Regions from separate parts of the Hylemonella sp. GW821-FHT12C09 genome, predicted to be linked through region 1. Evidence: predicted binding sites of a transcription regulator. Region 1 holds the regulator's gene; the other holds the start of a gene.
What was found. The regulator FNR, encoded in region 1, switches genes on or off when oxygen is low (the NO sensors DNR and NnrR bind a similar motif). The targets are predictions, from matches to a motif close to TTGATNNNNATCAA.

Region 1 (15,203 bases):
CAGTGGCACCACCGGCCGCAGCAAGGGTGCCATGCTGACGCATGGCAACCTGCTGAGCAATGCCCAGGTGCTGAAGGACTATTGGGGCTGGAAACCCGGTGACGTGCTCATCCATGCGTTGCCTATCTTCCACGTGCATGGCCTGTTCGTGGCCCTGCATGGCGCACTGCTCAACGGCAGCAGGATGTTCTGGTTGGCGAAGTTCGATCCGAAACGCGTGCTCGAGAAGATGCCCGAGGCCACGGTATTCATGGGCGTGCCCACGCTCTACGTGCGCCTGCTGGCCGAGCCTGGCTTGACCCGTGAGGTCGTGCGCAACATGCGCCTGTTCATCGCCGGTTCTGCGCCGCTGCTGATCGAGACCTTCGCCGCCTGGCAGCAGCGCACCGGTCACACCATCCTGGAGCGCTACGGCATGAGCGAGACCATCATGCTGACGTCCAACCCCTACCTCGCCGCCCAGGGCGAGCGCCGCGGCGGCACGGTCGGTTTTCCCCTCCCGGGTGTGAGCCTGCGCGTCTGCGACGAGGCTGGCCGGCCCCTGCCGGTGGGCGAGATCGGTGGCATCCAGGTCAAGGGCCCGAACGTGTTCAAGGGCTACTGGCGCATGCCCGAGAAGACGAAAGAAGAATTCACCGAAGACGGCTACTTCCGGACCGGCGACGTGGGCAAGATTGATGAGCGCGGTTACGTGAGCATCGTCGGCCGCAGCAAGGACCTGATCATCAGCGGCGGCTACAACGTCTATCCGGCCGAGATCGAGGGTTACATCAACGAGCTGCCCGGCGTCGCCGAGAGCGCGCTGGTGGGCGTGCCGCACCCGGATTTCGGTGAGGTCGGGGTGGCGGTGGTGGTGCGCAAGGCGGGGGCGGCCGTCGATGGGGAACAGGTCATCACCGTGCTCAAGTCCAGGCTGGCCAACTTCAAGATTCCCAAGAAATGCTACGTGGTGGATGACCTGCCGCGCAACACCATGGGCAAGGTGCAGAAGAACCTGCTGCGCGACCAGTACAGGCAGTTGTTCGCCTGATCCCGGCCTGGGCCGGAAAACAAGAACGCCGGCATCGCCGGCGTTCTTGTTGGCAAGATCCGGTCTCTCAGCGGAAGCGGTATTTCACCTGGACGCCGAGCTCGCGTGTGATGTTGTGCGGCTCGTAGCCGGTGTAGACCAGGCCGGGTGCGGTATAGACCCCGGTGTCCGAGTCGGCAATGTTCCAGTAGTGATAGAAGACGCCAGCAGACCAGCTTTCAGCCTCATAGGCCAGGCTCAGGCGCAGTCCGTGGCCGTTGCGCTGCTGGTTGTTCAGGTCCCTGTCATAGCCTCCTGAGGATACGTCCGTCAGGTAGGAGCGCTGCATGCCCTGGAGCAGGTAGTCGTACTCGAAGGTGGTGGCGAAACGTGCCTCGGGGCCCATCCGGAAGCGGTGCGTCACGCCCAGGGGAATATAGATGTAGTTGCTGGTGCGCCGGTAGCCTGCCGCGCCGGTGGTGGTGTAGCCGCGCAGGTCGCTGTTGAGGTAACGGTAACCCAGGCCCGTATAAGGCGACAGCACCTGACTGCCGACGTCGAAGTCCCTGCCGAAGGTGGCGCGTCCATCGACGTAGCTGTCGGGGTTGGCGCTTTTGTCACCCGTGCTGGCACTGGTGTAGTCGGTATTGCCGCTGGCAAAACGGAGATCGCCGCCCCAGTACCAGTTGTCACCGGTGGCTTGCGTGAAGCTGCCCGTGAGGCCGAGTTTCTTGCCTTCCAGCGACATGAGGAAACTGCCGTTGCGGTCTTCCTCGTATCTGTAGCTGGAGACCTGGATGCCGATCTCTGCGCCCGTGGTGGTCTGCAGTGGCAGGCCCTGTGCGGAGGCCGCGGTGCTGAGGCTGGCCAGCATGGCCAGGCTGATCATGACGAAGGTTTTCAATTGTTTGCTCCCTGATGTGGACAGTAGGGCCCGGCCATGCCCGCGGCATGCCATTTGTGGGCCGGTCTACTGGCCAAAGCGGTACCTGATCTGGATGCCCAGCTCGCGGCTGATATTGTGTGCCTCGGTCGCGGAAAAGACCGTGGTCGCGTTGGCGTAGGTCCCGACTTCGGACTCTTCGATGTTCCAGTAGTGGAAGAACACGCTGGTTGACCAGCGTGCGGTTTCGTAGGCCAGGCTCAGACGCGCACCCCTGCCTTTTTTCTGCGTCACGCTCAGGTCGCTGGTGTAACCGACAATGTCGGTGTAAAGCGTCTTCTGCGTTCCCTGCAGCAGGTGGTCGTATTCCAGCGTGGTGGCCAGGCGCGCATCGCTGCCCAGGCTGTAGCGGTGGATCACGCCGATTGGCAGGTACACCAGGTTGCCACTGCGTGTGGGCGAGATATAGCCGGCATTCGTGTAGCCCTTGAGGTAGCTGAGAACGGTGCGGTAGCCCAGGCCGGCGTAGGGGGCGAGCACTTGCTGGCCCGCGGTGAAGTCGCGCCCCAGGGTCAGGCGGAATTCCGTGAGGGTTTCGGCGTTGCCGCTGTTGCTGCCGCGCGCGGCGCTGGAAAAAGTGGTCACGCCTGTTGCCATACGCGCTTCGCCACCCCAGTGCCAGTCGTCTTCCAGTACCTGGACGATGCTGCCGACCAGACCGATCTTCTTGCTGTCCAGCCACATGTCGAAGGCGCCATCGCGATCGGCGTCAAAGGTATGGCCGAAGACCTGGATGCCGACATCCCCGCCCGTGACAGTCTTGAGGGGCAGGTCTTGGGCTTGCACCAGTGCGGGTAGCGCGGCCAGCGCGAGCAGCCAGGGGGCTGTCCATTTCAGCATCGGGGATCCTCCTTGAAATTAGTTATGGATGGCATCAATGACCACCTAAAAATCCTATCAGATGGGGGAGCAATTCTTGGGTGGCGTAGACAAGAAACAACAAGGCCTGGAGCACAGAGGTGCTCCAGGCCTGCAGAAACTCGGGTTACGAACCCGGGGGGCGTCAGCGCAGCACGAGCACCGGGATGTGCGAGTGGGTCAGCACCTGCTGGGTCTCACTGCCCAGCAGCAGGCGCTTGATGCCCTTGCGGCCATGGGAGGCCATGACGATGAGGTCGCACTTGTGCTTCTTGGCGGTGGCGATGATGGCCTCGCTGACCAGATCGGACTTGGCGATGACGGCCTTGACCGTGAGGCCCTTGGCGGCGGACGACTTGGCGACGGTGTCCACGATGGCCTGGCCATGCGCGGCCCATTGCTTTTCAATCTTGTTGATGTCGTTCAAGGGCAGGGCCAGGCCGCCTTCGAAATAGCTTTGCGGATAACGCGGCACCACCTTGAGGGCGACCACTTCGGCGCCGCTGAGCCTGGCCAGAGCGAGGGCGCTGCTCACGGCCTTCTTGGACAGGGTGCTGCCATCGGTGGCGACGAGGATGCGTTGGTACATGGTTCGATCTCCTTGGGTTGTTCGAGCGGCTCTAGATTACTCCACCGGGTTCTGTTATGGTCTTGATCCATATCAAGCTGGAGTCGGGTGCTGCCAGCTACGCTTGACCACCATGCAATCTGCCAGTCTTGCCGTGTCTGCGCAACTCCTGTCGGTATCTGGAGAACGCCAGACTGTGCCCGGTGCGGGGCCGTCCCAGCCCGTGCCACCGGCCGAGGCAGGGCAACTGCTCGACGATCCGGCCGCCTGGACGGCCTTCAGCCGCCCCTTGGACGAGCGGCCGGGCTGCTGGGAATCCCATCTGATCATCGAGGGCATGCACTGTGCGGCCTGTGCGCTGACGGTCGAGGAGGCCCTGCGCAGCGTGCCGGGCGTGAGCGTCGCCAGTGTCAGTGCGGGCAGCCGGCGCGCACGCGTGCTCTGGCAGGCCGATGCCGTGCTCCCCTCGGGCTGGATGGACGCGGTGCGCCGGGCCGGCTACCGCGCCGTGCCGGCCAACGACGCGTTTGCCAGCGAGCGCCGGCGACAGGAGACCCGCAAGGCCCTGTGGCGCTGGGCGGTGGCGGGTTTCTGCATGATGCAGGTCATGATGTATGCGTGGCCGGCCTATGTGGCCGAGCCCGGCGACCTGACGGCCGAGATGGAGCAGCTGCTGCGCTGGGCGTCCTGGGTGCTGACGCTGCCGGTGATGCTGTTTTCCTGTGGCCCCTTCTTCTCCGCAGCCCTGCGCGACATCCTGCAGCGGCGCATCAGCATGGACCTGCCGGTGGCCCTGGGCATGGGCATCACCTTCGTGGTCAGTACGGCCGGCACCTTCGAGCCGCAGGGCATCTTCGGGCGCGAGGTCTATTTCGATTCGCTGACCATGTTCGTTTTTTTCCTGCTGACCGGACGCTGGTTCGAGCAGCGGCTGCGCGAGCGCACTGCCGGCGCGCTGGATGCCCTGATGAACCGGCTGCCCGACAGCGTGCTGCGCCGCCGTAGCGACGGCGAGTTCGAACGTGTCGCGGTGCGGCGCATCTTGCCCGGTGATGTCCTGCGGGTGCTACCGGGCGAGGCTTTCCCGGCCGACGGCACGGTGATCGAGGGCGCCACGCTGGCCGACGAGGCCCTGCTCACGGGCGAGTCCCGTCCGCTGGCGCGGGGTTTGGGCGCAACCGTGATTGCCGGCAGCCACAACCTGACGGCGGCCGTGCTCGTGCGCGTGGAGCGCATCGGGGCCGACACGCGTTTCGCCCAGATCGTGGCGCTCATGGAGCAAGCCGCCACCAGCCGGCCGCAACTGGCGCAGCTGGTCGACCGCATGGCACGGCCTTTCCTGGTGGGTGTGCTGCTGGCGGCGGGTGGTGCGGCCGCCTTCTGGTGGTCGCACGATCCCGGCCATGCGCTGATGGTGGCGGTGGCCGTGCTGGTGGTGACCTGCCCCTGCGCGCTCTCGCTGGCCACGCCGGCGGCCATGCTGGCCGCCGCCGGTACGCTGGCGCGGCAGGGTGTGCTGGTACGTCGCCTGGGGGCGCTGGAGGCGCTGGCCGAGGCAGACATGGTGGTGTTCGACAAGACCGGCACGCTCACGCGCGATGCCATGGTGCTGCAGTCGGTGCAGACCCGCGAGGGGGTGGACCGCGCGCAGGCACTGGGCATGGCCATGGCGCTGGCGCAGCAGTCCTTGCATCCCGTTTCACGGGCGCTGGTCGCGGCCGGGCAGCGCGAAGCTGTGTTGGCCTGGCGGTCCGAGCAGGTGCATGAGGCTTCGGGGCAGGGTTTGCGGGGGCTGGTCAGCCCGCTGCCGGGGCAGGGGGGTGTGACCCAGGAGCTGCGCCTGGGGTCCCAGGCGCATTGTGGTGTCAGTGTTGCCGCACCGGCGGGCCCGCATGCGGTCCTGAGTGATGCGCAGGGCTGGCTCGCCATCTTCGAGCTGGGTGAAGACATCCGTCCTGATGCGGCAGGCACCGTGGCCGCGCTGCAGGCCCAGGGGATTGAAGTGCGCATCCTCTCGGGTGATGCGGCGCCTGCCGTGGCCCGCGTGGCGGACCGGCTGGGCATACGCGGGGCGCGAGGCGCTTGCACGCCGCAGGACAAGCTGGTCTTTCTCCGGGCCGCCCAGCAGCAGGGGCGCAAGGTGGTGGTAGTGGGCGACGGCTTGAATGACGGCCCGGCGCTGGCCGGTGCCCATGTCTCGTTTGCCTTCGGCCAGGCCGTCCCTCTGGCGCAGGCCCAGTCCGATTTCGTGGTGCTGGGTGAAGAGCTGGCCAGTGTGGGCAGGGCGCTGGCGCTGGCACGCCGCACCCTGCGCATCGTGCGCCAGAACCTGGCCTGGGCCGTTGTCTACAACGCGGCCTGCGTGCCGCTGGCCGTGGTCGGCTGGCTGCCGGCCTGGCTGGCCGGTCTGGGCATGGCAGCCAGTTCGCTGCTGGTGGTGCTCAATGCACTGCGGCTGGTCGTTGACGCAAGTCACAAGGAAGTCATCTGATGGACATACTTTATCTGCTCATCCCCTTGTCGGTCGCCCTGGTGTTTTTCATCCTGGGCGGGCTGTGGTGGGCGATCGAGCGTGGCCAGTTCGAGGACATCGAGGCCGAAGGCGAGCGAATTCTGAGGGATTCCTGAACGCTTTGATATTCGTCAAACCCCTGGCAGGGTTAAAAGCGCAGACTTCATAGGGTTAATCAAGAAGAGAGGTGCACATGGCATTTTCAAACCAACAAGCGACGGTCTATAACGATAGCGTTGTCAGACAGTTCGCCATCATGACGGTGGTCTGGGGTGTGGTCGGCATGCTGGTCGGCGTCATCATTGCCGCCCAGCTGACCTGGCCTGAACTCAATTTCGGCATCTCCTGGCTGAGCTACGGTCGCTTGCGGCCCTTGCACACCAATGCGGTGATCTTCGCCTTTGGCGGTTGCGGCCTGTTCGCAGCGGCCTATTACGTGGTGCAGCGAACCTGCCAGGTGCGGCTGTTCGGCGAGAAGCTGGCGGCCTTCACCTTCTGGGGCTGGCAGTTGGTCATCGTGCTGGCCGCCATCTCCCTGCCGCTGGGTTATACCCAGGGCAAGGAATACGCCGAACTGGAGTGGCCGATTGACATCCTGATCACCCTGGTCTGGGTGGCCTTTGCCGTTGTCTTCTTTGGTACCGTCGGCACCCGCAAGGTGCGCCACATCTACGTGGCCAACTGGTTCTTCGGCGCCTTCATCCTCGCCGTGGCACTGCTGCACCTGGTCAACAGCGCCGCCATTCCCGCCGGTTTCATGAAGTCCTACTCGGCCTACGCCGGTGTGCAGGACGCCATGGTCCAGTGGTGGTACGGCCACAATGCCGTGGGCTTCTTCCTCACCGCCGGCTTCCTGGGCATGATGTATTACTTCATTCCGAAGCAGGCCGAGCGCCCGGTGTACAGCTATCGCCTGTCCATCGTGCACTTCTGGGCCCTGATCTTCACCTACATGTGGGCCGGCCCGCACCACCTGCACTACACCGCACTGCCGGACTGGACCCAGTCGGTGGGCATGGTGTTCTCCCTCATCCTGCTGGCTCCGAGCTGGGGCGGCATGATCAACGGCATCATGACCCTGTCGGGTGCCTGGCACAAGCTGCGTGACGACCCCATCCTGCGTTTCCTGATCGTCTCGCTGTCGTTCTACGGCATGAGCACCTTCGAGGGCCCGATGATGTCGATCAAGACCGTCAACGCCCTGAGCCACTACACCGACTGGACCGTGGGCCACGTGCACTCGGGCGCCCTGGGCTGGGTCGGCCTGGTGACCATGGGTTCCATGTACTACCTGATCCCGCGCCTGTTCGGCCAGAAGCAGATGTACAGCATGCGTGCGGTGGAGGTGCACTTCTGGACGGCCACCATCGGCATCGTGATCTACATCGCGGCCATGTGGATTGCCGGCGTGATGCAGGGCCTGATGTGGCGTGCCATCAACCCGGACGGCACCCTGACCTACACCTTCGTCGAGTCGGTCAAGGCGACCTTCCCGTTCTATGTGCTGCGCCTGCTGGGCGGCCTGCTCTACCTCGGCGGCATGCTGGTCATGTTGTGGAACGTGATCAAGACGGCCACCGCCGGTCGTGCGACCAACGTCACCATCCCGGCCGCCGCTGCCCACGCCTGAGAAGGAATACACCATGGCAAACAACACCAAATCGAGCGGCATCTCGCACGAGAAGATCGAGACCAACAACTTCCTGATGATCGTGCTGATCCTGCTGGTGCTGCTGGTCGGCGGCCTGGTCGAGATCGTCCCGCTGTTCTTCCAGAAGTCCACCACCGAGCCGATCAAGGGCATCCAGCCCTATACCGCGCTGCAGCTGGCCGGGCGTGATGTCTACGTCCGCGAGGGCTGCTACAACTGCCACTCGCAGATGATCCGTCCCTTCCGCGCCGAGACGCTGCGCTATGGGCACTACTCGGTGGCGGGCGAGTCGGTCTACGACCACCCCTTCCAGTGGGGCAGCAAGCGCACCGGTCCTGACCTGGCGCGCGTGGGCGGTCGTTACAGCGACGAATGGCACCGCATCCACCTGAACAACCCGCGTGACCTCGTGCCCGAGTCCAATATGCCGGCCTATCCCTGGCTGAACAAGGACATGGTTGATGCGGCTTCGCTGCCGACGCACATGAAGGCGCTGCGCACGGTCGGCGTTCCCTACACCGACGAGCAGATCGCCAAGGCGAGCGAGGAGGTCAAGGGCAAGTCTGAAATGGACGCCGTGATCGCCTATCTGCAGGTTCTGGGCACGGCCCTCAAGTAAAGAAAAGACGGAGACCCCATCATGGACGTCAACACACTTCGTTCCGCAGTCACCGTTGCGGGCCTGATCTGCTTCATCGGCATCGTGCTGTGGGCCTGGTCGAGCCGCAATGCGGCCGATTTCGAGCAGGCCGCCCAACTGCCTTTCGAGCAGGATTAACGCGCCGTCAAAGGAAGAAAAATGAGCGATTTCACAAGCAACTTCTGGTCGGTCTTCGTCACGGTGGTCACCCTGGTCGGCATCATTGCCTGCCTGGTCCTGCTCTGGGTCAGTGGCAAGGCCAAGGCCATGACCGCCAACGACAACACCACCGGTCACGTCTGGGACGGCGACTTGCGCGAGATGAACAACCCGCTGCCGCGCTGGTGGGTCTGGCTGTTCATCATCACGGTGGTCTTTGCCCTGATCTACCTGGCCATGTACCCGGGCCTGGGCACCAGCCCGGGCAAGCTGAACTGGAGCCAGCAGGGCCAGTACGAGGCCGAGATGGCCAAGGGCGAGAAGGAAGTGGCGCCCCTGTATGCCCGCTTCACCGCCATGAGCGTGCAGGACATGGCGCGCGATCCGCAGGCCCTGGCCATCGGCGAGCGCGTGTTCATGAACAACTGTGCGCAATGCCACGGCTCCGACGCCCGCGGCAGCAAGGGCTTTCCCAACCTGAGCGACGGCGACTGGCTGTATGGCGGTGCGCCCGAACAGATCAAGGAAACCATCACCAAGGGCCGCATGGGTAACATGCCGCCCATGGCTGCGGCCGTGGGTACCCCCGACGACGTCAAGAACGTGGCGCACTATGTGCTGAGCCTCTCGGGCAGCCCGCACGATTCGCTGCGCGCCTCGCTGGGCAAAACCAAGTTCGGTGCTTGCGCCGCCTGCCACGGCATGGACGGCAAGGGCAACACGGCCCTGGGTGCGCCCAACCTGACCGACGACACCTGGCTGCACGGCTATGGCGAGAATGCCATCGTCGCCATGATCAACAACGGTAAGGTCAACCAGATGCCGGCCCAGGAAGGAAAACTGAGCGAAGCCCAGATCCACGTCCTGTCGGCCTATGTCTGGAGTCGCTCCGGCGGTAACAAGGTGGCGGCCCCTTGAGGGCTGGGCGTTCAGTTGACAGAATCAGACCCCAAGGGCCAGAAGATCATCCCCATCGTCGCGCAGGCGCCGGCTTCGGCCGTCGATGCCGATGACGCGGAGATGGTCTCGCTGTACCAGGCCCAGCAGAAAATCTATCCTCGCAGCGTCAGCGGCCTGTTCAGCCGCTGGCGCTGGGTCTTTGTCTGGCTGACCCAGCTGGTCTTCTATGGCCTGCCCTGGCTCGAGTGGGGCCAGCGTCAGGCCGTGCTGTTCGACCTGGGCGCGCGCCGCTTCTACATCTTCGGCCTGGTCCTGTACCCGCAGGACTTCATCTACCTGACCGGCTTGCTGGTCATTTCCGCGCTCGCGCTGTTCCTGTTCACGGCCGTGGCCGGGCGCCTGTGGTGCGGTTATGCCTGTCCGCAGACGGTCTACACCGAAATCTTCCTGTGGATCGAACACCGGATCGAAGGTGATCGCTCGGCCCGCATGCGGCTCGACGCCGCGCCATGGTCCCTGAACAAGCTGGCGCGCAAGGGCGGCAAGCACCTGGCCTGGCTGGCCGTGGCGCTGTGGACCGGCTACACCTTCGTCGGCTACTTCACGCCGATCAAGGAGCTGGGTCTGGAGTTCATCCAGTGGCGCATGTCGTCCTGGGAGGTGTTCTGGGTCATCTTCTACGGTTTTGCCACCTACGGCAATGCCGGCTTCATGCGCGAGCAGGTCTGCAAGTACATGTGCCCGTATGCGCGTTTCCAGAGTGCCATGTTCGACAAGGACACCCTGATCGTCACCTACGACGAAGAGCGCGGCGAGCCCCGCGGCGCACGTTCGCGCAAGGCCGACCCGGCGGCGCTGAAGCTCGGCGCCTGTGTCGACTGCAGCCTGTGCGTGCAGGTCTGCCCGACCGGCATCGACATCCGCAAGGGCCTGCAGTACGAGTGCATCGGTTGCGGCGCCTGCGCCGACGTCTGCGACACCGTGATGGACAAGATGGGCTACGCGCGCGGCCTGGTCAAGTACTCGACGCAGAACGCCATCAAGAACAAGTGGACAAGCGCCGAGACCTGGCGGCACGTGTTCCGTCCCCGGGTGCTGGTTTACACCTCCATCCTGGCCGGGGTCTGCATGGCCATGCTGGTGAGCCTGGCGCTGCGCACGCCCTTCAAGGTGGACGTGGTGCGCGACCGTGGCGTGATGGCGCGCATCGTGTCCGGCGGCATGATCGAGAACGTCTACCGTCTGCAGATCATGAATGCCACCGAGTCCGGACAGCACTACCGCATCACGGTCAGCGGCCTGCCGGGCCTGTCGGTGGCCTCCGAGGAGGAGGTAGGGGTCGACGCCACGCAATCGCGCTGGGTTGCGGTGCGCGTGCAGTTGCCCTATGAGGGCGCCGCCGCTGGCACCCATCCCATCCATTTCGAGATCACCGCACGCGACACGTCAGCGCAATTGCGCGAGAAGTCGGTGTTCCTGGTGCCACGTTGAGGAGCCTTGCAGTATGAATGACAAGAACAATGCCGCGCCGGCCGCGCCCTGGTGGAAGTTCGGCCACGTCTGGCTGGTGCTGGCCGGTCCGATCATCGTGGTGATCGCCGGTTTCATCACCCTCTACCTGGCCGTGAGCCGACCCGACCCGGTGGTCAGCGAGGACTATTACCGCAAGGGCATCGAGATCAACAAGACGCTCGAGGCCGATCCGGCCAGCCTGGCGCCGGCTGTGCAGGCGCGCAACCACGCTGCCACGGGCGCACCGGTGCCGGCCCGGCCGGCGGACAAGCCTTGAATCCCCGGCCACCTGATACGAGGAGGGCGCGATGAAACTGCAAAAACTCATGTGGATCGCCTGGCCGGCCTTTCTGGTCGCAGGTGTGCTGGAGATGCTGGTGTTTGCCATGGTCGATCCGCATGACCTGCACTGGTTCGGCCAACCGGTCGAGCTGTCGCGCCAGGGCATCTACACCATCGCCTTTTTCGTCTTCTGGGGCATCACCATGCTCTCCAGCGCGCTCACGACGCTGCTGGCGCTGTCGCCCTTCGAGTTGAACCACTGCCCCTTGCCGCAGGACGAACGGCCCGAGGCCTGCGCCAAGCAGGACGGCTGCTGCTGAAAGAACCGGGGTCGTTCGACCTCAGTGGCACTCGGTCTGGTGGTTGACCAGCCGGGACAGGGCATCGGTGTCGAGGATGCGCACATGGCGCTGCTTGACCTCGACGATGCCGTCTTCCACGAATTTTGAGAAAGTGCGGCTGACGGTCTCGAGCTTGAGGCCCAGGTAGCTGCCGATTTCTTCGCGCGTCATGCGCAGGATCAGCTCGGATTGGGAGAACCCCCGTGCGTGCAGGCGCTGCACCAGGTTCAGCAGGAAGGCCGCCAGCCGTTCCTCGGCCCGCATGCTGCCCAGCAGCAGCATCACCCCGTGCTCACGCACGATCTCGCGGCTCATGATCTTGTGCACATGGCGCTGCAGGCCATTGATCTCGCGCGACAGGTCCTCGATGCGGTCGAAGGGCATCACGCAGACCTCGGCATCCTCCAGCGCCACGGCGTCGCAGGTATGGTGGTCGTTGACGATGCCGTCCAGGCCGATGATCTCGCCGGCCATCTGGAAGCCCGTGACCTGGTCGCGGCCGTCCTCGGAGGCTACGCAGGTCTTGAAGAAGCCGGTGCGGATGGCGTAGAGCGAGTTGAATTTCTCGCCATTGCGGAAGAGGGCGGTGCCGCGCTTGATCTTGCGGCGATTGGCCACCATGTCATCGAGGCGGTCAATTTCCTCGGTGCTCAGGCCCATGGGCATGCAGAGCTCGCGCAGATTGCAATTGGAGCAGGCGACTTTGATCGTTTGCGGATTCATGGGCTGTATTTTGACATCGGCCATGGCGGCAACTCCCCACTGGAAATGGACTCTGGCCCGTACCTTACCAGCATTTGATGCAAATCAAGATGGAATCCCCCTTTCCCCGGCACAGTTCAAGCATCCGAGGACCCCTCATGAACGCCGATACCGTCGAGCCCCTTTCTCCAGAGCTATTGCGTCGCCACGACGTGGCGGGGCCGCGCTACACCTCCTACCCGACGGCGGATCGTTTCGTCGAGGCCTTCGGCCCTGACGACTACTTGCGTGCCCTGCAGCAGCGCCGCTCGGGCGCGGCCGCCCTGGTGCTGCCGCTGTCGCTCTACGTGCATGTGCCGTTCTGCGAGTCGCTGTGCTACTACTGCGCCTGCAACAAGATCATCACCAAGCACCATGACCGCGCGGCCGAGTACCTGCGCTACCTGAGCCGCGAGGTGGATCTGCACACCGCCCAGCTGGGCGTGGGCCAGACCGTCACGCAGTTGCATCTGGGTGGCGGTACGCCGACCTTCCTGAGCGACGCCGAACTGCGCGAGCTCATGGCCATGCTCAAGCGCAGCTTCACGCTGGCGCCTGGCGGCGAATACTCGATCGAAGTCGATCCGCGCACCATCGATGCCGGTCGGCTCGACACCCTGGCTGAACTCGGCTTCAACCGGCTGAGTTTCGGTGTGCAGGACTTCGACCCCGCCGTGCAGAAAGCGGTGCACCGGGTGCAACCGGCCGAACAGGTGTTTTCCCTGGTGCAGGCCGCGCGTGACCGCGGCTTCGATTCGGTCAACGTCGACCTGATCTACGGTCTGCCGCAGCAGACGCCCGAGTCCTTCGCCCGCACGATTCAGCAGGTCAACGAACTGCGGCCGGACCGCATCGCCCTGTACGCCTACGCCCACCTGCCCGAGCGCTTCAAGCCGCAGCGCCGCATCGCCAGCGCCGAACTGCCGGGCGCCGCCGCCAAGCTGGCCATGCTGTCCGGCGCGCTGGCGCGCTTCCAGGCCGCGGGTTACGTCTATGTCGGCATGGACCATTTCGCGCTGCCCAACGACGCCTTGGCCGTGGCCAAGCGCCAGGGGCGCCTGCACCGCAACTTCCAGGGCTACAGCACCCAGCCCGACTGCGACCTGATCGGCCTGGGCGTCTCGTCCATCGGCCGCATCGGCGCCACCTACAGCCAGAATGCCAAGACACTGGAGGAGTACTACGACGCCATCGATCACGGCCACTTCGCCGTGGTGCGCGGCCTGGCGCTATCGAGGGATGATCTGGTGCGCCGTGCCGTCATCATGGCCCTGATGTGCCAGGGCGAGGTGCTGTTCGAATCCATCAACCTGGCCTACCTGATCGACTTCAAGTCCTACTTCGCCCCGGAACTGGAGGCCCTGCGCGAGCTGGCCGAGCAGGGGCTGGTGACGCTGGACGATGGGGGTATCCAGGTCACGGCCATGGGCTGGTACTTCGTGCGCGCCGTGGCCATGGCCTTCGACCGTTACCTGCAGGCGGACCGCAACCGCGCCCGGTTCTCCAAGATCATCTGAGCGCTTTCGCGCGGCCCTACACTCGGCCTTATGCAGACTTCCCTGGCCGTCACGGCCTTGCTCATGGGCCTTGCCGGCGGCCCTCATTGCATCGCCATGTGCGGCGCGGCCTGCGTCGGTCTGGGCCAGGCCGCCGGCGAGCGCCGCAACGAGGCGATGTGGGTGTTCCAGCTCGGTCGCGTGCTGGGTTATGCCGCACTGGGCGCCCTGGCGGCAGCCTCCATCCAGGGCCTGGGTTGGCTCACCATCCAGTCGGCTGCGCTGCGCCCGGTCTGGACCCTGTTTCACGTCGCGGCCTTCATGCTGGGCCTGGTGCTGCTGGTGCGTGCGCAACAGCCGGTCTGGCTGGAGCGTGCGGCGCGACGCCTGTGGAGCGGTGCCCGTGCGCTGGCCGCCGGCCAGGGCCGGGGCGCACCGCTGGTGGTGGGCACGCTGTGGGCCTTGTTGCCCTGTGGCCTGCTGTACTCGGCCCTGTTGGTGGCGGCCATGACGGGCAGCGCGATCGAAGGCGCGGCGGTCATGGCGCTGTTCGCCGCGGGCACGGCCGTTTCCATGATGGCCGGTCCCTGGTTATGGCTGCGCCTGCGCGGCACGGGCCGCGGTGACTGGGGTATGCGACTGGCCGGTCTGGCGCTGGCTGCCAGTTCGGCCTGGGCGCTGTGGATGGGACTGGTGCATGACACGGCACCCTGGTGCGTCACCCCGGCCGGCTGATCCCGATTTCTCCTTCGTCTGTCGCACGGCCGTTTGCCATAATCCAGGCCCATGTCACGTCCTTCCGGCGCCACACCGTCGCGCACCCATCTGGTCCTGATCCCCAGCTACAACACCGGTCCCAAGCTGCTGGAAACCGTGCAGGAGGCCTTGCGCCAGTGGGCTCCGGTCTGGGTGGTCGTCGACGGCAGCACGGACGGCAGCGGGGCGCAACTGCAGGCGCGGGCTGCGCAGGAGCCGGACCTCAAGGTCATGGTGCTGGTACGGAACCAGGGCAAGGGTGCCGCCGTCCTGCACGGGCTGGTGCTGGCCGAGGCGGCCGGCTACACCCATGTGCTGACCATGGATTCCGATGGCCAGCACCCGGCGCAACTGATCCCGGCGTTCATGCAGGCGGCGGGCGACGACACCTGCCGCATGGTGCTGGGCAAGCCGGTCTTTGCTGCCGATGCGCCAGCGCTGCGCGTGCAGGGCCGCAAGGTCTCCAATGCCTGGGCCAATCTGGAGACGCTGTGGATGGGCATCGGCGACTCGCTTTACGGTTTTCGCGTCTACCCTGTTTCGCCGCTGCTGAAGATCATGCGCGGCCAGCGCTGGATGCGCCGCTTCGATTTCGACATCGAAGCCGCCGTGCGCCTGTGCTGGGCCGGTGTCTGGCCTGTCAATATCGACGCACCGGTCAAATACCTGCGGCCCGAGGAGGGCGGCGTCTCGCACTTCAACTACCTGCGCGACAACGCCTTGCTCACCTGGATGCACACGCGCCTGATGCTGGGTTTTGCCCTGCGCCTGCCACTGTTGCTGGTACGGCGCCTGGGGCGCCGCCGCTGCTGAGCCCGACCGTTCGCCGGGGCTG
Region 2 (15,203 bases), on a different contig from region 1:
GAGAAGCCTGATGCCCTGCGTGCCGCCGCCGAAGCGGCCGGCCTGAAGGTCTTCCAGCTCCCCAGCCTCAAGAGCCCCGAGGCTGAAGCCGCCCTGCGCGACCTGAACGTCGACCTGGGCATCATGGCCTATGTGCTGCAGTTCGCACCGCAGTCCTTCGTGCGCATCCCCAGGCACGGCACCATCCAGTACCACCCCTCGCTGTTGCCGAAGTACCGCGGTCCGTCATCCATCAACTGGCCGATCGCCCGCGGCGACAGCGAGACCGGCCTCACCATCTTCCGCCCGACCGACGGCCTGGACGAGGGCCCGGTGATACTGCAGAAGCGCTGCCCCATCGGCCCCGACGACACGCTGGGTGACGTCTACTTCAAGCACCTCTTCCCGCAGGGCGTGGCCGCCATGCTGGAGGCCGCCGATCTGGTGGTGGCCGGCAAGCACGCCGAAGTGGCGCAGGACGAAAGCCTGGCCAGCTATGAAGGCTGGTTCAAGGCCGAGGAGTCGAAGATCAACTGGGCCAACCATGTGGACCAGGTCTACAACCTGATCCGTGCCTGCAACCCGGCGCCGGGCGCCTGGTGCGAACTCGGCGGCGTGAAGGTCTCGATCTACGACTGCCGCAAGCATCCCGTGCGCACCTTCGGCGCGGTGCGCGGCAAGCCCGGCGAGATCGTGCAGGTCACCGAGCAGTCCCTCTTCATCTACGCCCAGGGCGGCACGATCGAGGTGCTGCGCCTCAAGCCCGAAGGCGGGAAGAAGATGGAAGCCGGCGAATTCGCGCGCAGCCACGGCCTGCAGCCGGCCGGCGAAAAAAAGAGCGCCGGCTGAACGCGGCCTCGCACCCTGCTTCACCTCACACGGGCAGCCAGCGGCTGCCCGTTTTGTTTCGGTGTGCGTCAACAGACATAAGAGGCCGTTGATGCGTATCCGAGTGAAAGTTTATGTTCAAGGCCTCGCGACCGGAGTAGCATGCAGGGCTGCGTACACGCGAGGAATGCATCAAAAAAAATGCGGGCGCAGGCTCGCAACAGCGCTGCGAGCGTACGCAATATCCCCACTCGTAGAAACCCTAGGGCCCGCGAAAAATTCTGAAAAGTTGACCGCAATCAAGAGCAAATTCGCGAGAAAATTTCACAGTAGAAGCACGTCGATTGCTGCAAGGTAATCGAGAGGCTAACGCAGAGTGGTCTTAATCGGCAAACGTTCCATCAACAGGAGACAAGAGATGAAGAGCTTTCAAGCCAAACTGAAAACCAGGGTCGTGGCCGCAGCCACGGCCGTCATCGCCGCGGCCGGGCTGAGCGCCTCGCTGCCGGTCATGGCATGGGAACCGACCAAGCCGGTTGAGTTCGTGGTGCCCGCCGGTACGGGCGGTGGTGCCGACCAGATGGCCCGCCTGATGCAGGGCATCATCGTCAAGCACAAGCTGATGAACCAGTCCCTGATCGTCGTGAACAAGTCCGGCGGCGCTGGCGCCGAAGGCTTCCTCTCGGTCAAGGAAGCCAAGGGCGACCCGCACAAGATCATCATCACCCTGTCCAACCTGTTCACCACGCCCCTGGCCACCGGTGTTCCCTTCAACTGGAAGGAAATGACGCCCGTCTCCATGATGGCGCTGGACCAGTTCGTGCTGTGGACCAATGCCGAGAAGCCGTACAAGACGGCCAAGGAGTACCTGGACGCCGTGAAGGCCGCCGGCCCGAACAAGTTCAAGATGGGCGGCACCGGATCCAAGCAGGAAGACCAGATCCTGACCGTGGGCATGGAAAAGGCCACCGGCACCAAGTTCATCTACATCCCCTTCAAGGGGGGTGGTGAGGTGGCTGTGCAGCTCGTCGGCGGCCACGTCGATTCGAGCGTGAACAACCCGGCCGAAGCCGTTGCCCAGTGGCGCGCCGGCAAGCTGCGTGCCCTGTGCGTGTTCGACGACGTCCGCATGCCCTACAAGGCCAAGGTGACCGACACCCAGTCCTGGAACGACATCCCGACCTGCAAGGAAGCTGGCGTGCCGGCTGACTACGTCATGCTGCGCGGCATCTTCGCCGCCCCCGGCATCACGGCTGACCAGCTCAAGTACTACGTCGACCTGCTCAAGAAGGTCCGCGAGACTCCGGACTGGAAGGAATACATGGAAAAGGGTGCCTTCAACCAGACCACCATGAGTGGCGCGGACTTCAACAAGTGGCTCACCGCTGCTGAGAATACCCACCGCGACCTCATGAAGGAAGCTGGCTTCCTGGCCAAGTAAGCCCAAAACCATCCGCGGGTCCGGCCTCATGCCGGGACCGGACCCGCCCTCTCCCACCCCCACGCAAAGTACAGCGGGACGGTGGCCAGTCTGGACTGGCGCTGACCCTAGTTTTCTGCCGCCCGAAATTACCTCATCAGCACTTCTTTCGTCATGGAATCGAATATGGAATCACACGAAGGCGAACGCACCGGCGTAGCCACCAACATCATTGATGCGATCGTCGCGATCCTGGTAATCATCATGGGCGGCACCATCATTTATGGCAGCCGCAAACTGGGTTCCGAGTGGACCAGTGACGGCCCCGGCGCCGGTTATTTCCCCTTCTACATCGGCCTGATCCTCTGCATCTCGGGTGTCGGCGTGCTGTACCAGGCGCTGACCAGCAAGGACAAGAACACCGAGGTGTTCGTTGACCGCGAATCCTTCAAGCGCGTGCTGTCGGTGCTGCTGCCCGCCGCCGTCTACGTCGGCTTCATCCAGGTGATCGGCATCTACGTCGCCTCGGCCGTCTACATCGCGCTCTTCATGATCATTCTGGGCAAGTACAGCTGGCTCAAGAGCGTCATCATCGCCCTGGTGGTCAACGCCGTGTTCTTCATGATGTTCGAAGTCTGGTTCAAGGTGCCGCTGCACAAGGGCGCCTTCGACCCGCTCAGCTTCCTGGGCTATTGAGCACCCAGCAGGAAATTACGGAGACTTAAGAAAATGGAAGAACTCAACGCACTGTTCCAGGGCTTCGCCGTCGTGATGACGCCCATGAACTTTCTGCTCATGGTGGTGGGCATCGTCCTCGGCGTGCTGATCGGCGTGCTGCCCGGTCTGGGCGGCGCCAACGGCGTGGCCATCCTGCTGCCACTGACCTTCAGCATGAACCCGACCTCGGCCATCATCATGCTGTCCTGCATCTACTGGGGGGCCCTCTTCGGTGGCGCCATCACCTCGGTGCTGTTCAACATCCCCGGTGAACCCTGGTCGGTGGCCACGACCTTCGACGGCTATCCCATGGCCCAGAAGGGCCACGCCGGCGAAGCGCTGACCGGCGCCTTCACCTCGTCCTTCGTGGGTGCCTTCGTCGCCGTGGTGATGATCACCTTCCTGGCGCCGCTGGTGGCCAAGTTCGCCCTGAAGTTCGGCCCGCCCGAATTCTTCTCGGTCTACCTGCTGACCTTCTGCAGCTTCGTGGGCATGGGCAAGGGCTCGCCCTTCAAGATCCTCGCTTCCATGACGATCGGCTTCGGCCTGGCCGCGGTGGGCATGGACACCGTGACCGGCCAGCTGCGCCTGACCTTCGGCTTCACCGAGCTGATGCGCGGCTTCGACTTCCTGATCGCTGTGATCGGCCTGTTCGGCATCGGCGAGATCCTGCTCTCGATGGAAGAAGGCCTGGCCTTCTCCGGCAAGAGCGCCAAGATCGACCCCAAGGTCGTCTGGCAGACCTGGAAGAAGCTGCCCGCCTACTGGGCGACTTCGATCCGCGCCTCGCTGATCGGCATCTGGATGGGCATCACCCCCGGTGGTGCCACCCCGGCCTCGTTCATGAGCTACGGTATCGCCAAGAAGATGTCCAAGAACGGCGCCAAATTCGGCACCGGTGAACTCGAAGGCGTCGTGGCGCCGGAAACCGCAGCCCACGCTGCCGGTACCGCCGCCCTGCTGCCCATGCTGGCCCTGGGTATCCCGGGTTCGCCGACCGCCGCCGTGCTGCTGGGTGGCCTGCTGATCTGGGGTCTGCAACCCGGCCCGCTGCTCTTCGTCGAGCAGAAGGACTTCGTGTGGGGCCTGATCGCCTCCATGTACCTGGGTAACCTGGTCGGCCTGATCGTGGTGCTGACCACCGTGCCGCTGTTCGCCTCGATCCTGCGCATCCCCTTCTCGATCATCGCCCCGGTGATCATCGTGATCTGCGCGATCGGTGCCTACACCGTGCACAACGCCATGCTCGACATCTGGTTCATGCTGCTGTTCGGCGTGGTGGGCTACGTGTTCAAGAAGCTCGACTACCCGCTTGCGCCACTGGTGCTGGCCCTGGTGCTGGGCGACAAGGCCGAAGACTCGTTCCGCCAGGCCATGCTGGTCTCGCAGGGTGAGCTCTCGGTCATGTACTCCAACGCACTGGTCGGCTCCATCACCACCCTGGCCCTGCTCCTGCTGTTCTGGCCGCTGATCTCCAAGCTGATCGCCCTGGTCAAGCCGCCCAAGCAGGATGAGTTCGCCGCCGAGCGTCCCGTGGACTGAGCCCCCTTTTCGAGTACCGACGAAGGAGTAAGAACATGCCCGTGATTGCAATGACCCAGGAAATGGGTTCCCTGGCCAAGGATGTGGCCCTGGAACTGACGGCCGCCATGAACCTGGCCGTGATGCGCCACGAGGTGGTGGATCATGTGGCCGGCAAGATGCACGTCTCGACCAGCCTGATCAACCGCCTGCGTGAAGGCAAGGCCGGGCTGATCGAGCGCGCCAAGACCGACACCGAGCGTCTTGCCCTCTACACTGCCGAAGAAGTGTTTGAGTTGGCCAACAAGGGCAATGTGGTGCTGCGCGGCTGGGGCGCCACCTGCCTGTTGCGCCCCGTGCCGCACGTGCTCACGGTGCGCATCACCCGCTCCTTCCACAAGCGCGTCGAATGGCTCATGAACCATCTGGAGACCGACGACCGCGATTTCGCGGAAAGCGAGATCCGTCGCAGCGACCACGCGCATGCCACCCGCATGCACCAGCTCTTCGGCGTCACCTGGGGCGACCCGGTGCTCTACGATCTGGTGCTCAACACCGACCGCCTGAGCGTGCACAGCTGCGTGGAGCAGATCCGCCAGCTGAGCCAGCGCCCGGAGTTCCAGGAGTCCGAGGCCTCGCGCCAGCTGCTGGCCAACATGACCCTGGCGTCCCGCGTGCGTTCCGCCCTCAAGGACAACGAGACCACGCAAGAGGTGAACATCACCATCGAAGCCCAGAAGGGCCGCGTGATCCTCAAGGGCATCGTGGTCAACGCCCACGAGCAGGGCGAGGTGGAAAAGGTCGCCTCGATGGTGTCCGGTGTCGTCGGCGTCGAGAACCGCCTGCGCCTGATGACGTCCTCGCGCCTGTTCACGCACTCGAAGACCTGATCATCTGCGCTCCTGCCCCCTTGCGGGGCCGGAACCAGGGCCTGCTTCCTCACGGAACAGGCCCTTTTTCTTTGGGCTGCGCGGAATAAGTCCTGGCGATGGGCTGCGCGCCCCGCAGAGGGATGGGATGCAAGGCGCAAACCACAGCCATAGTTCCTGCTATGGCGAGGATTTGCAACGCCGCAGACCGCCCGCTGCGGGGATGCAGCACGCGGCGGGGGGCTTGTTCAGCGCAGCCTTAGATCTTGCCGCGCTGCTTGAGGCGGCTCAGCGTCTCAGCCGAGAGGTTCATGTAGGCCGCGAGTTCCTTTTTCGGGATGCGGTCGAACAGCTCGGGGTGCTTGCGCAGGAAGCGGTGCACACGGCCCGGCGCGTCCAGCAGGTGCAGCGTGATGGTGTGCGCCATGATTTCGCTCATGAGGTTCATCACGCAGTACTCGAACAGGCGCTTTTCCTCCGGATGACGATCGATGAAGGCGATCCACTCCGGCAGGGGCAGCTTGACCACGCGCGCCTTGGTCACTGAAACGATGCTGTAGGGCGTAGGCGTCTTGAGAGACCATGCTGCGTAGCTGGTTTCCATCTCGCGCTCGGCGGCGAAGCGCAGGATCATTTCCTTGCCCTGGGCATTGGCAACGACCCGCTTGAGCACCCCGTCGAGGATGAAATACTGCTCCATCTCATGCACGCCCTGGTGCAGCAGGAAATCGCCCTTGTTGCAATCCACCACCGTGAGGTGCTGTTCCAGCTCCTCGTGCGACGCCGCACTCATGCCCTTGAGCACGTTGTTCTGGCGGAGTTGAACCCGAATGATGTTCTTTTCCGGATGGTTCTCGATGGATGTCATGGGCCAGGGATCGCGCATTCGCGCCGGTAGCGGGCCGGCTCCCCGTGGAAAGCCGGTTATTTGTCCCGAAAATTGACCGTGGTCAATGGCGGATACTGAATCGGTTTCTATCATAACCCGTCGATGCAAATGGGCCCTGTTGACACCTCGTCGAACAAGGGCCCCAGCACCGCCTGACACCCCGATTGCGCGCTCCCGGGGTCCCCCAGATTCGAGGAGCCGCAGATATTTGCCCGCCGGGTCGCCCGACTTTCACAGACGTCAAAAACCGAGAGAGACTACAACCATGTCCAACGACGCTCAATCCAGAGAACTGACCGATGGTTTCCACCTGGTCATCGATGCTCTGAAACTCAACGGCATCACCAACATCTACGGCCTGCCGGGCATTCCGGTCACGGACCTGACCCGCATGATGCAGGAAGAAGGCCTGCGCGTGATCTCCTTCCGCCACGAGCAGAACGCCGGCAACGCCGCCGCCATCGCCGGCTTCATGACCGGCAAGCCCGGCATCTGCCTGACGGTGTCCGCCCCCGGCTTCCTCAATGGCCTGACCGCCCTGGCCAACGCCACCACCAACTGCTTCCCCATGATCCTGATCTCCGGCTCCTCCGAGCGCGAGATCGTCGACCTGCAGCAGGGTGACTACGAAGAGATGGACCAGCTGGCCATCGCCAAGCCCCTGTGCAAGGCCGCCTTCCGCGTGCTCAACGCCGAAGACATCGGCGTGGGCATCGCCCGCGCCATCCGTGCCGCCGTCTCCGGCCGCCCGGGCGGTGTCTACCTGGACCTGCCGGCCAAGCTGTTCGGCCAGGCCATGGACGCTGCTGCCGGCAAGGCTTCGCTGATCAAGGTGGTCGATCCCGCTCCGCGCCAGATCCCCGCCCCGGACGCCGTCAAGCGCGCCCTGGACCTGCTCAAGGGCGCCAAGAAGCCCCTGATCCTGCTGGGCAAGGGTGCCGCCTACGCCCAGGCCGACGCCGACATCAAGACCCTGGTCGAGAAGTCCGGCATTCCCTACCTGCCCATGTCCATGGCCAAGGGTATCCTGCCCGACACCCATGAGCAGTGCGCCTCGGCCGCCCGTTCCTTCGTGCTGCCGGAGGCCGACGTGGTGCTGCTGGTCGGCGCGCGCCTGAACTGGCTGCTCTCGCACGGCAAGGGCAAGACCTGGGGTGGCAAGGACCACAAGAACGCCGGTGGCCAGAAGTTCATCCAGATCGACATCTCGCCCACCGAGGCTGACAGCAACGTGGCCATCGACGCCCCGCTGGTCGGCGACATCGGCTCCTGCGTGTCCGCCCTGCTCGCCGGCATGGGCTCCAGCTGGGCCAAGCCCCCGGCCGAGTGGACCGGCGCCGTGGTCGAGCGCAAGAACAAGAACGTCGCGAAGATGGCCGAGACCCTGGCCAAGAACCCGCCGGTGATGAACTACCACAGCTCGCTGAACGTGGTGCGCGACATCATCAAGGCCAACCCCGACGCCATCCTGGTCAACGAAGGCGCCAACGCGCTGGACTTCACCCGCTCCATCGTCGACATGTACAAGCCGCGCAAGCGCCTGGACGTGGGCACCTGGGGCGTGATGGGCATCGGCATGGGTTTTGCCGTGGCCGCCGCCGTCGAAAGCAACCAGCCGGTGATCGCCATCGAGGGCGACAGCGCCTTCGGTTTCAGCGGCATGGAAGTCGAGACCATCTGCCGCTACAACCTGCCGGTCTGCATCGTCATCATGAACAACAACGGCGTCTACCGCGGCGACGAACTGGCCCGCGGCGGCTCCAGCGATCCTTCGCCCCTGGTGTTCGTCAAGGGCGCGCGCTACGACAAGCTGATGGAAGCCTTCGGCGGCGTCGGCGTGCAGGCCACCACCCCGGCCGAGCTGCGCAAGGCGATGGAAGAAGCCATCAAGTCGCGCAAACCCACCCTGATCAATGCCGTCATCGACGAAGGTGCCGGCACCGAAAGCGGTCGTATCACCAGCCTCAACCCCACGAGCGCTGCGACCAAGAAGCACTGATTTCACTAGCGCAACAACCCACAAGGAGATATGCACATGTCTGGAAACAAACCCCTCAAGGGCATCAAGATCATCGACTTCACGCACGTGCAAGCCGGTCCTGCCTGCACCCAGCTGCTGGCCTGGTTCGGCGCGGACGTGATCAAGGTCGAGCGCCCGGGCGCCGGCGACGTCACCCGCAGCCAGCTGCGCGACATGCCCGATGCCGACGCGCTCTACTTCACGATGCTCAACAGCAACAAGCGTTCGCTGACCCTGGACACCAAGACGGCCGAGGGCAAGGAAGTGCTCGAGAAACTGATCAAGAAGTCCGACGTCATGGTCGAGAACTTCGGCCCCGGCGCGCTGGACCGCATGGGCTTCACCTGGGAGCACATCCAGAAGCTCAACCCCGGCATGGTCCTGGCTTCGGTCAAGGGCTTCAGCGACGGCCACCACTACGAAGACCTGAAGGTCTACGAAAACGTGGCCCAGTGTGCCGGCGGCTCCGCTTCGACCACCGGCTGGTGGAAGGGCGAGAACTCGCAGCCCACGATCTCCGCGGCTGCCCTCGGTGACTCCAACACCGGCATGCACCTGGCCATCGGTATCCTGACCGCCATCATCGGCCGCCAGCAGACCGGCAAGGGCCAGAAGGTCGCCGTGTCCATGCAGGACGCCGTGCTGAACCTGTGCCGCGTGAAGATGCGCGACCAGCAGCGTCTGGAGCGTCTGGGCTACCTGGAAGAGTATCCCCAGTACCCGCACGAGATGGACGCCTTCAAGGACCGCGTGACCCCGCGCGGCGGCAATGCCGGCGGCGGCGGCCAGCCGGGCTGGATCCTGAAGTGCAAGGGCTGGGAAACCGACCCCAACGCCTACATCTATTTCACGGTGCAGGGCCACGCCTGGGAGCCGATCTGCGACGCGCTGGGCAAACCCGAGTGGAAGACCGATCCGGCCTACACCACCCCGAAGGCCCGCCAGCCGCACATCATGGAAATCTTCGCCACCATCGAAGACTTCATCAAGGACAAGACCAAGTTCGAAGCGGTGGACATCTTCCGCAAGTTCGACATTCCTTGCGCCCCGGTGCTGTCCATGAAGGAACTGCTGGTCGATGAATCGCTGCGCAAGAGCGGCTCCATCGTCGAAGTGCCGCACCCCGTGCGCGGCAGCTACTTCACCATCGGCAGCCCGATCAAGTTCTCGGACCTCAAGCCCGAAGTCACCGCCTCCCCGCTGCTGGGCCAACACACCGACGAGGTGCTGGCCGAGCTGGGTTACAGCAAGGACCAGATCACGGCCATGCACGGCAAGAAAGCCGTCTGAGAACTTCCCCTCGGACATGAAAACGGCGCCTTCGGGCGCCGTTTTTTTTGCCTCGTTGGTTTCCTCGCTTCGGTCTGGAAATACCTGCATTTCTCCTCTGTACGCATGTATCAGCAGGGCCCTGCGCCCACATAAAAAACGACAATATTTCAATGCGTTGAAACCCCTATAATGATCAAGTCATATAGAAGACTAGTCGCTTCTATTCATAAGAATTTTTTATCATTAGAACCAGGAGTTTTTTCATGACCAAGGCCCTCGAAGGAGTGCGCATCCTCGACTTCACGCACGTGCAGTCGGGACCCACCTGCACACAGCTGCTGGCGTGGTTCGGCGCCGACGTGATCAAGGTGGAGAAGGCCGGTGAAGGTGATGCCACGCGCGGACAGCTGCGCGACATCCCGAACGCCGACAGCCTGTACTTCACCATGCTCAACCACAACAAGCGCTCCATCACCCTGGACACCAAGAACCCCAAGGGCAAGGAAGTGCTGATCAAGCTGATCAAGGAATGCGACGTGATGGTCGAGAACTTCGCCCCCGGCGCGCTCGACCGCATGGGCTTTCCCTGGGAGAAGATCCAGGAGATCAACCCCCGCATCATCCTGGCCTCGGTCAAGGGTTTCGGCCCCGGTCCCTATGTCGACTGCAAGGTCTACGAGAACGTGGCCCAGTGCACCGGCGGCGCTGCTTCCACCACCGGTGACCCCGACGGCCTGCCCATGGTGACGGGCGCGCAGATCGGTGACAGCGGCACCGGCCTGCACCTGGCCCTGGGCATCGTCACCGCCCTGTTCCAGCGCGAGAAGACCGGCCGCGGCCAGAAGGTGCTGGCCGCCATGCAGGACGCCGTGCTCAACCTGTGCCGCGTCAAGCTGCGCGACCAGCAGCGCCTGGAGCGCACCGGCGAGCTGCGCGAGTACCCGCAGTACCCCGACATCGAGTTCGGCGAAGCCGTGCCGCGCGCGGGCAACGCCTCGGGCGGTGGCCAGCCAGGCTCCATCCTCAAGTGCAAGGGCTGGCAGAAGGACCCCAACGCCTACATCTACTTCATCACCCAGGCCGCCGTCTGGCCTGCCATCTGCAAGATCATCGGCGAGGAGGACTGGATCACTAACCCGCACTTCGCCACGCCGCAGGCCCGCCTGCCGCACCTGAAGATGATCTTCGACCGCATCGAGGAATGGACCAAGACCAAGACCAAGTTCGAGGCCATGGACATCCTCAACGAGTTCGACATCCCCTGCGGCCCCATCCTCTCCATGAAGGAAATCGCCGAGGACCAGTCGCTCCGCGAAACCGGCACCATCGTGGAAGTCGACCACCCGGTGCGCGGCAAGTACCTGAGCGTGGGCAACCCCATCAAGCTCTCGGACAGCCCGACCGACGTGACCCGCTCCCCCCTGCTGGGCGAGCACACCGAAGAGGTGCTGATGCAGATGGGTTACAACAAGGCGCAGCTCGACGAGTTGCGCGCCGCCAAGGCGATCTGATCGAACGCGGCACCGACCGCGGTGCGCATCAAAAAAGCCAGGGCATGCCCTGGCTTTTTAATGGGGACCCGCAAACGCTCAGGCGTCGGCCAGCGGGGCCGGGCCTGAGTTCTCGAAGTAGTAGGCAATGCGCTGGCGCGGGCCCAGGTACTCCAGCGCATCAGGCGGCAGGCTGGCCGGCTTGAGGCTGCGGCGGATGCCGATGCCGGGCTGGCTTTCCAGGTCGAGGATCAGGGCCTCGCGCTTGGGCACCGAAGGCTCGTGCACGATCACCCGGGGCTTGAGCGGCCGCACGGAATTGACCGAGACGACCAGCGCGTAGCGCCCGTCGATGAGCTGCACCACCGAGCCGGGCGGGTAGACCCCCATCATGCGGATAAAAGCGCTCAGCACGATGTTGTCGAAACGCGCCTTGTGCTGTGCGAACAGCAGGGACAGCGCTTCGTGCGGGGTGAGCGCCGTCACCAGGCGCACCGGGTTGCAGAGGTTGTCGTAACGGTTCACCAGGGCCAGGATGCGCGCCGGCATCGTCAGGTCGCCACCGGGCGGCCGCATGGGGAAGCCGGTGCCGTCGATCAGCTCGTGGTGCTGGGCAATGGCCATCAGCGCGCCTTCGCTGAGCTGCATGCGGTTGGCAATGGCCACGCCCTTGTTGACGTGTTCCTGGTAGAGCTTGAAGTCCTCGATGGAGAAGCCGTCCTCGAACCAGCGCACGCGCTGGGGCAGCTGCAGCTTGCCCACATCGTGCAGGAAGGCGCCCACGCCCAGGTCGACCAGGGCCGGGCCCGCCAGGCCCATGGCCTTGCCCAGCAGCAGGCTCATCACGGTGACGTTGACCGGGTGCATGGCGGCACGCTCACCCACGCCCTCGGACAGCAGGCGGATGGCCGCCTCGCCGTCGCACGCCATTTCCTGCACGAAAGCTTGAATCATGGCCACGCACTCGTCGCGCACGATTTGGGGTTGATCCAGCACCCGCTCCTGCACACGGCGGTATTGCTGCTGGGCTTGGCCGAATTTCTGCTCGCAGGCTTTCAGGCTCTGCTGCTGCGACTCGATCAGCGCCGCACGGCGCCGGCGGAACTCGCGCTCCTGCGCCAGGGCGCGCGCGGCCGAAGCCTCGTCCGTGGCTGGCTGGCTCGCCAGGCCATCCGACGGCGGATCGCTCTTGGCCGGCACATAACGCACCTGCTTGAGCCCCAGGCCACGGATGGTTTCTATCTGGCGAGGCGAGGTGATCTTGAAGCTGCCCGTCGGAAAGGGATGCGACATCCAGCCCAGTTCGAGCTCGACGTAGAGCCCGATGCGCAGGTCTGAGATATTGATCAGTTCGGAATCGGAAGACTTCATGTGAATTTCACGTCTGCCACCACCCTTGACGCCGGCAGACGCGCCGATTCTAGTCCAAGGATACGTCCTGCGCAGAGCCAGAACCATGAGGAATCAACAACTTTGCGATAAATCCTGCAGCAGAACCTGAACTTTTAACCAATCCACGCCGTCCGAAGGAACGGACGGGACATATTGGTGCATCCATGCCCCCTGCGCAAGCGATCTGCTGTGCCACGCCGGGAGGGACCCACGCCCGGGATTCATGACCGGGGTCAAGATGCCCAGATGCAGCGCGCCTATCATGGGCCCCACCCGCCATGGACCCGCCACAGGATATGAAGCCGAGCGCCGAAGCCAGCCCCACCGTTTTCACCGCCCACAAGCTGAGCAAGACCTACCAGATGGGCGAGGTCGAGGTGAAAGCCCTGCAGGACGTGGACCTGGACATCCGTCGAGGCGAGTTCATCGTGCTGCTTGGCCCCTCGGGCAGCGGCAAGTCCACCCTGCTCAACATCCTGGGTGGCCTGGACCGTCCCAGCAGCGGCAACGCGCGTTTTTCCGAGCACGAGCTCAGCGGCGCCAGCGACGCCGAGCTCACGCGTTACCGGCGCGAGCACGTGGGCTTCGTGTTCCAGTTCTACAACCTCATCCCCAGCCTGACGGTGCGGGAGAACGTCGAACTCGTCACCGACATCGCGCACAACCCCATGCCCGCGGCCGAGGCGCTGCGCATGGTGGGCCTGGAAGAGCGCCTGGACCACTTCCCCTCGCAGCTCTCGGGCGGCGAGCAGCAGCGCGTGGCGATCGCGCGCGCCATCGTCAAGCGGCCGGAGGTGCTGCTGTGCGATGAGCCCACCGGCGCGCTGGACTACGTCACCGGCAAACTGGTGCTCGAAGTCATCGAACGCATCAACCGCGAGCTGGGTACCACGGCCATCGTGATCACGCACAACGCGGCCATCGCCGGCATGGCCGACCGCGTGCTGCACCTGGGCGGCGGGCGCGTGCAGCGCGTGGACGTCAACCCGCACAAGATCAGCCCCTCGGAGCTGTCCTGGTGAAAGCCCTGGACCGCAAGCTGCTGCGCGACCTGCGGCTCATGTGGAGCCAGGCCGTCACCATCGCCCTGGTGGTGGCCAGCGGCGTGGCCGGCTTCATCGCCACCTTCAGCGCCTACGACGCGCTGTCCTGGTCGCGCGAGGTCTATTACACCGAATCACGTTTTGCCGACGTCTTCGCCAGCCTCAAGCGCGCGCCCCTGGCGCTGGAACGCCAGCTGGCCACCCTGCCCGGCGCTGCACACGTGGAGACCTCACTCACGCAGATCGTGCAGGTGGACATTCCCCATGTGTCCGACCCCATCATCGGCCGCCTGATCGGCATCGACCTGCAGGCGCTGCCGCGTCTCAACCGCCTGCACCTGCGCGAGGGGCGCATGCCGGTCACGCAGCGCAGCAGCGCGCTGGAGGTGCTGGTGTCGGAAGGTTTCGCCATGGCCCGCAAGCTGCAGCCCGGCGACCGCATCCACGCCCTGGTCAACGGCAAGCGCGAGGAACTGCTGATCACCGGCATCGCGCTCTCGCCCGAGTACATCTTCGCTGGCATGGGCGGCTCGCCCGACCTGCGCGGCTTCGGCGTCTTCTGGCTCGACCGCCAGGCGCTGGCCGCCGCCTACAACATGGAAGGCGCCTTCAACCAGGTGGCGGTGCGCCTGGCCCCGGGCGCCAGCGAGGGCCGCGTGATCGACGGCCTGAACCGCCTGCTCGCGCCTTACGGCGGCATCAGCGCGCAGGGCCGCGACGAGCAGATGTCGCACATGATCCTGAATTCCGAGATCAAGGAACAACGTGTCATGGGCACCGTGCTGCCCAGCATCTTCCTGGCCGTGGCCGCCTTCCTGCTCAATGTGGTGCTGAGCCGCCAGATCGCCACCCAGCGCGAGCAGATCGCCGCGCTCAAGGCCCTGGGCTACGGCAATGCGGCCATCGGCGCGCACTACGTCAAGCTGGTGCTGCTCATCGTCATCCTGGGCGTGCTGATCGGCCTGGGGGTGGGCGCCTGGCTGGGCAACTGGTTCTCCGGCATCTATGCCGAGGTGTTCCGCTTTCCCGAACTGCGCCACCGCGTGCGGCCCGAACTGATCCTGGCCGCCACCGTCATCACCCTGGTCGCCGCCCTGGGCGCCACCTGGCGCGCCATCTCGGCCACCGTGCGGCTGGCCCCGGCCGAGGCCATGCGCCCGCCCGCGCCAGGGCGTTTTCGGCCCAGCTTCGTCGAGACCTGGGGCCTGCGCGAGTTCTTCAGCCCGGCCGTGCGCATGGTCCTGCGCACCATGCAGCGCCGCCCCCTGCGCACCCTGCTCACCATCTTCGGCATCGCCGCCTCCATGGCCATCGTCATCAGCGGCACCTTCTGGCGCGACACGATCGACCTGTTGCTGCACACCCAGTTCCGCCTGGTGCTGCGCGGCGACGTCATCGTCAGTCTGGTCGAGGCGGCGCCCGCACCCGTCACCTACGAGATGGCGCGGCTGCCGCACGTCACGGCCGTCGAAGGCGTGCGCAGCGTCCCGGCCCGCCTGGTGCACGGCCAGCACCACTGGCGCGGCAGCGTGCAAGGGCGTAGCGCCGACCCGCAGCTGCAACGCATCGTGGACGTGGCCCACCAGAGTTTCGCCCCACCGCAAGACGGTCTGCTGCTGACCGACCGCCTGGCCGAACGCCTGCACATCAAGCCGGGCCAGACCGTGCGCGTGGAGCTGCTCGAAGGCCGGCGCCAGGTGCTGGATCTGCCGGTCATGGGCACCGTGCAGGAAATGATGGGCATGGGTGCCTACATCGAACGG

Region 2: a site for FNR is predicted at 6,275-6,288, ahead of oxc (oxalyl-CoA decarboxylase). Genes of this name have one in related genera too.

Annotation. Positions count from the first base shown of each region.
Region 1 is NZ_JBXAQQ010000008.1:66,945-82,147, forward strand. It holds gene AC1RRP_RS14180 (malonate--CoA ligase) at 1-1,030, shown strand, start outside; gene AC1RRP_RS14185 (hypothetical protein) at 1,098-1,913, opposite strand; gene AC1RRP_RS14190 (hypothetical protein) at 1,980-2,792, opposite strand; gene AC1RRP_RS14195 (universal stress protein) at 2,956-3,399, opposite strand; gene AC1RRP_RS14200 (heavy metal translocating P-type ATPase) at 3,512-5,869, shown strand; gene ccoS (cbb3-type cytochrome oxidase assembly protein CcoS) at 5,869-6,006, shown strand; gene ccoN (cytochrome-c oxidase, cbb3-type subunit I) at 6,084-7,520, shown strand; gene ccoO (cytochrome-c oxidase, cbb3-type subunit II) at 7,534-8,160, shown strand; gene AC1RRP_RS14220 (cbb3-type cytochrome oxidase subunit 3) at 8,182-8,319, shown strand; gene ccoP (cytochrome-c oxidase, cbb3-type subunit III) at 8,341-9,258, shown strand; gene ccoG (cytochrome c oxidase accessory protein CcoG) at 9,274-10,731, shown strand; gene AC1RRP_RS14235 (FixH family protein) at 10,745-11,029, shown strand; gene AC1RRP_RS14240 (hypothetical protein) at 11,061-11,354, shown strand; gene fnr (fumarate/nitrate reduction transcriptional regulator Fnr) at 11,376-12,098, opposite strand; gene hemN (oxygen-independent coproporphyrinogen III oxidase) at 12,236-13,633, shown strand; gene AC1RRP_RS14255 (sulfite exporter TauE/SafE family protein) at 13,664-14,347, shown strand; gene AC1RRP_RS14260 (glycosyltransferase family 2 protein) at 14,399-15,181, shown strand.
Region 2 is NZ_JBXAQQ010000012.1:8,316-23,518, reverse strand. It holds gene AC1RRP_RS17250 (methionyl-tRNA formyltransferase) at 1-828, shown strand, start outside; gene AC1RRP_RS17245 (Bug family tripartite tricarboxylate transporter substrate binding protein) at 1,226-2,248, shown strand; gene AC1RRP_RS17240 (tripartite tricarboxylate transporter TctB family protein) at 2,402-2,923, shown strand; gene AC1RRP_RS17235 (tripartite tricarboxylate transporter permease) at 2,957-4,486, shown strand; gene AC1RRP_RS17230 (cytidylate kinase family protein) at 4,522-5,355, shown strand; gene AC1RRP_RS17225 (Crp/Fnr family transcriptional regulator) at 5,594-6,202, opposite strand; gene oxc (oxalyl-CoA decarboxylase) at 6,489-8,222, shown strand; gene frc (formyl-CoA transferase) at 8,259-9,533, shown strand; gene frc (formyl-CoA transferase) at 9,779-11,026, shown strand; gene AC1RRP_RS17205 (cyclic di-GMP phosphodiesterase) at 11,105-12,376, opposite strand; gene AC1RRP_RS17200 (ABC transporter ATP-binding protein) at 12,694-13,419, shown strand; gene AC1RRP_RS17195 (ABC transporter permease) at 13,416-15,203, shown strand, end outside.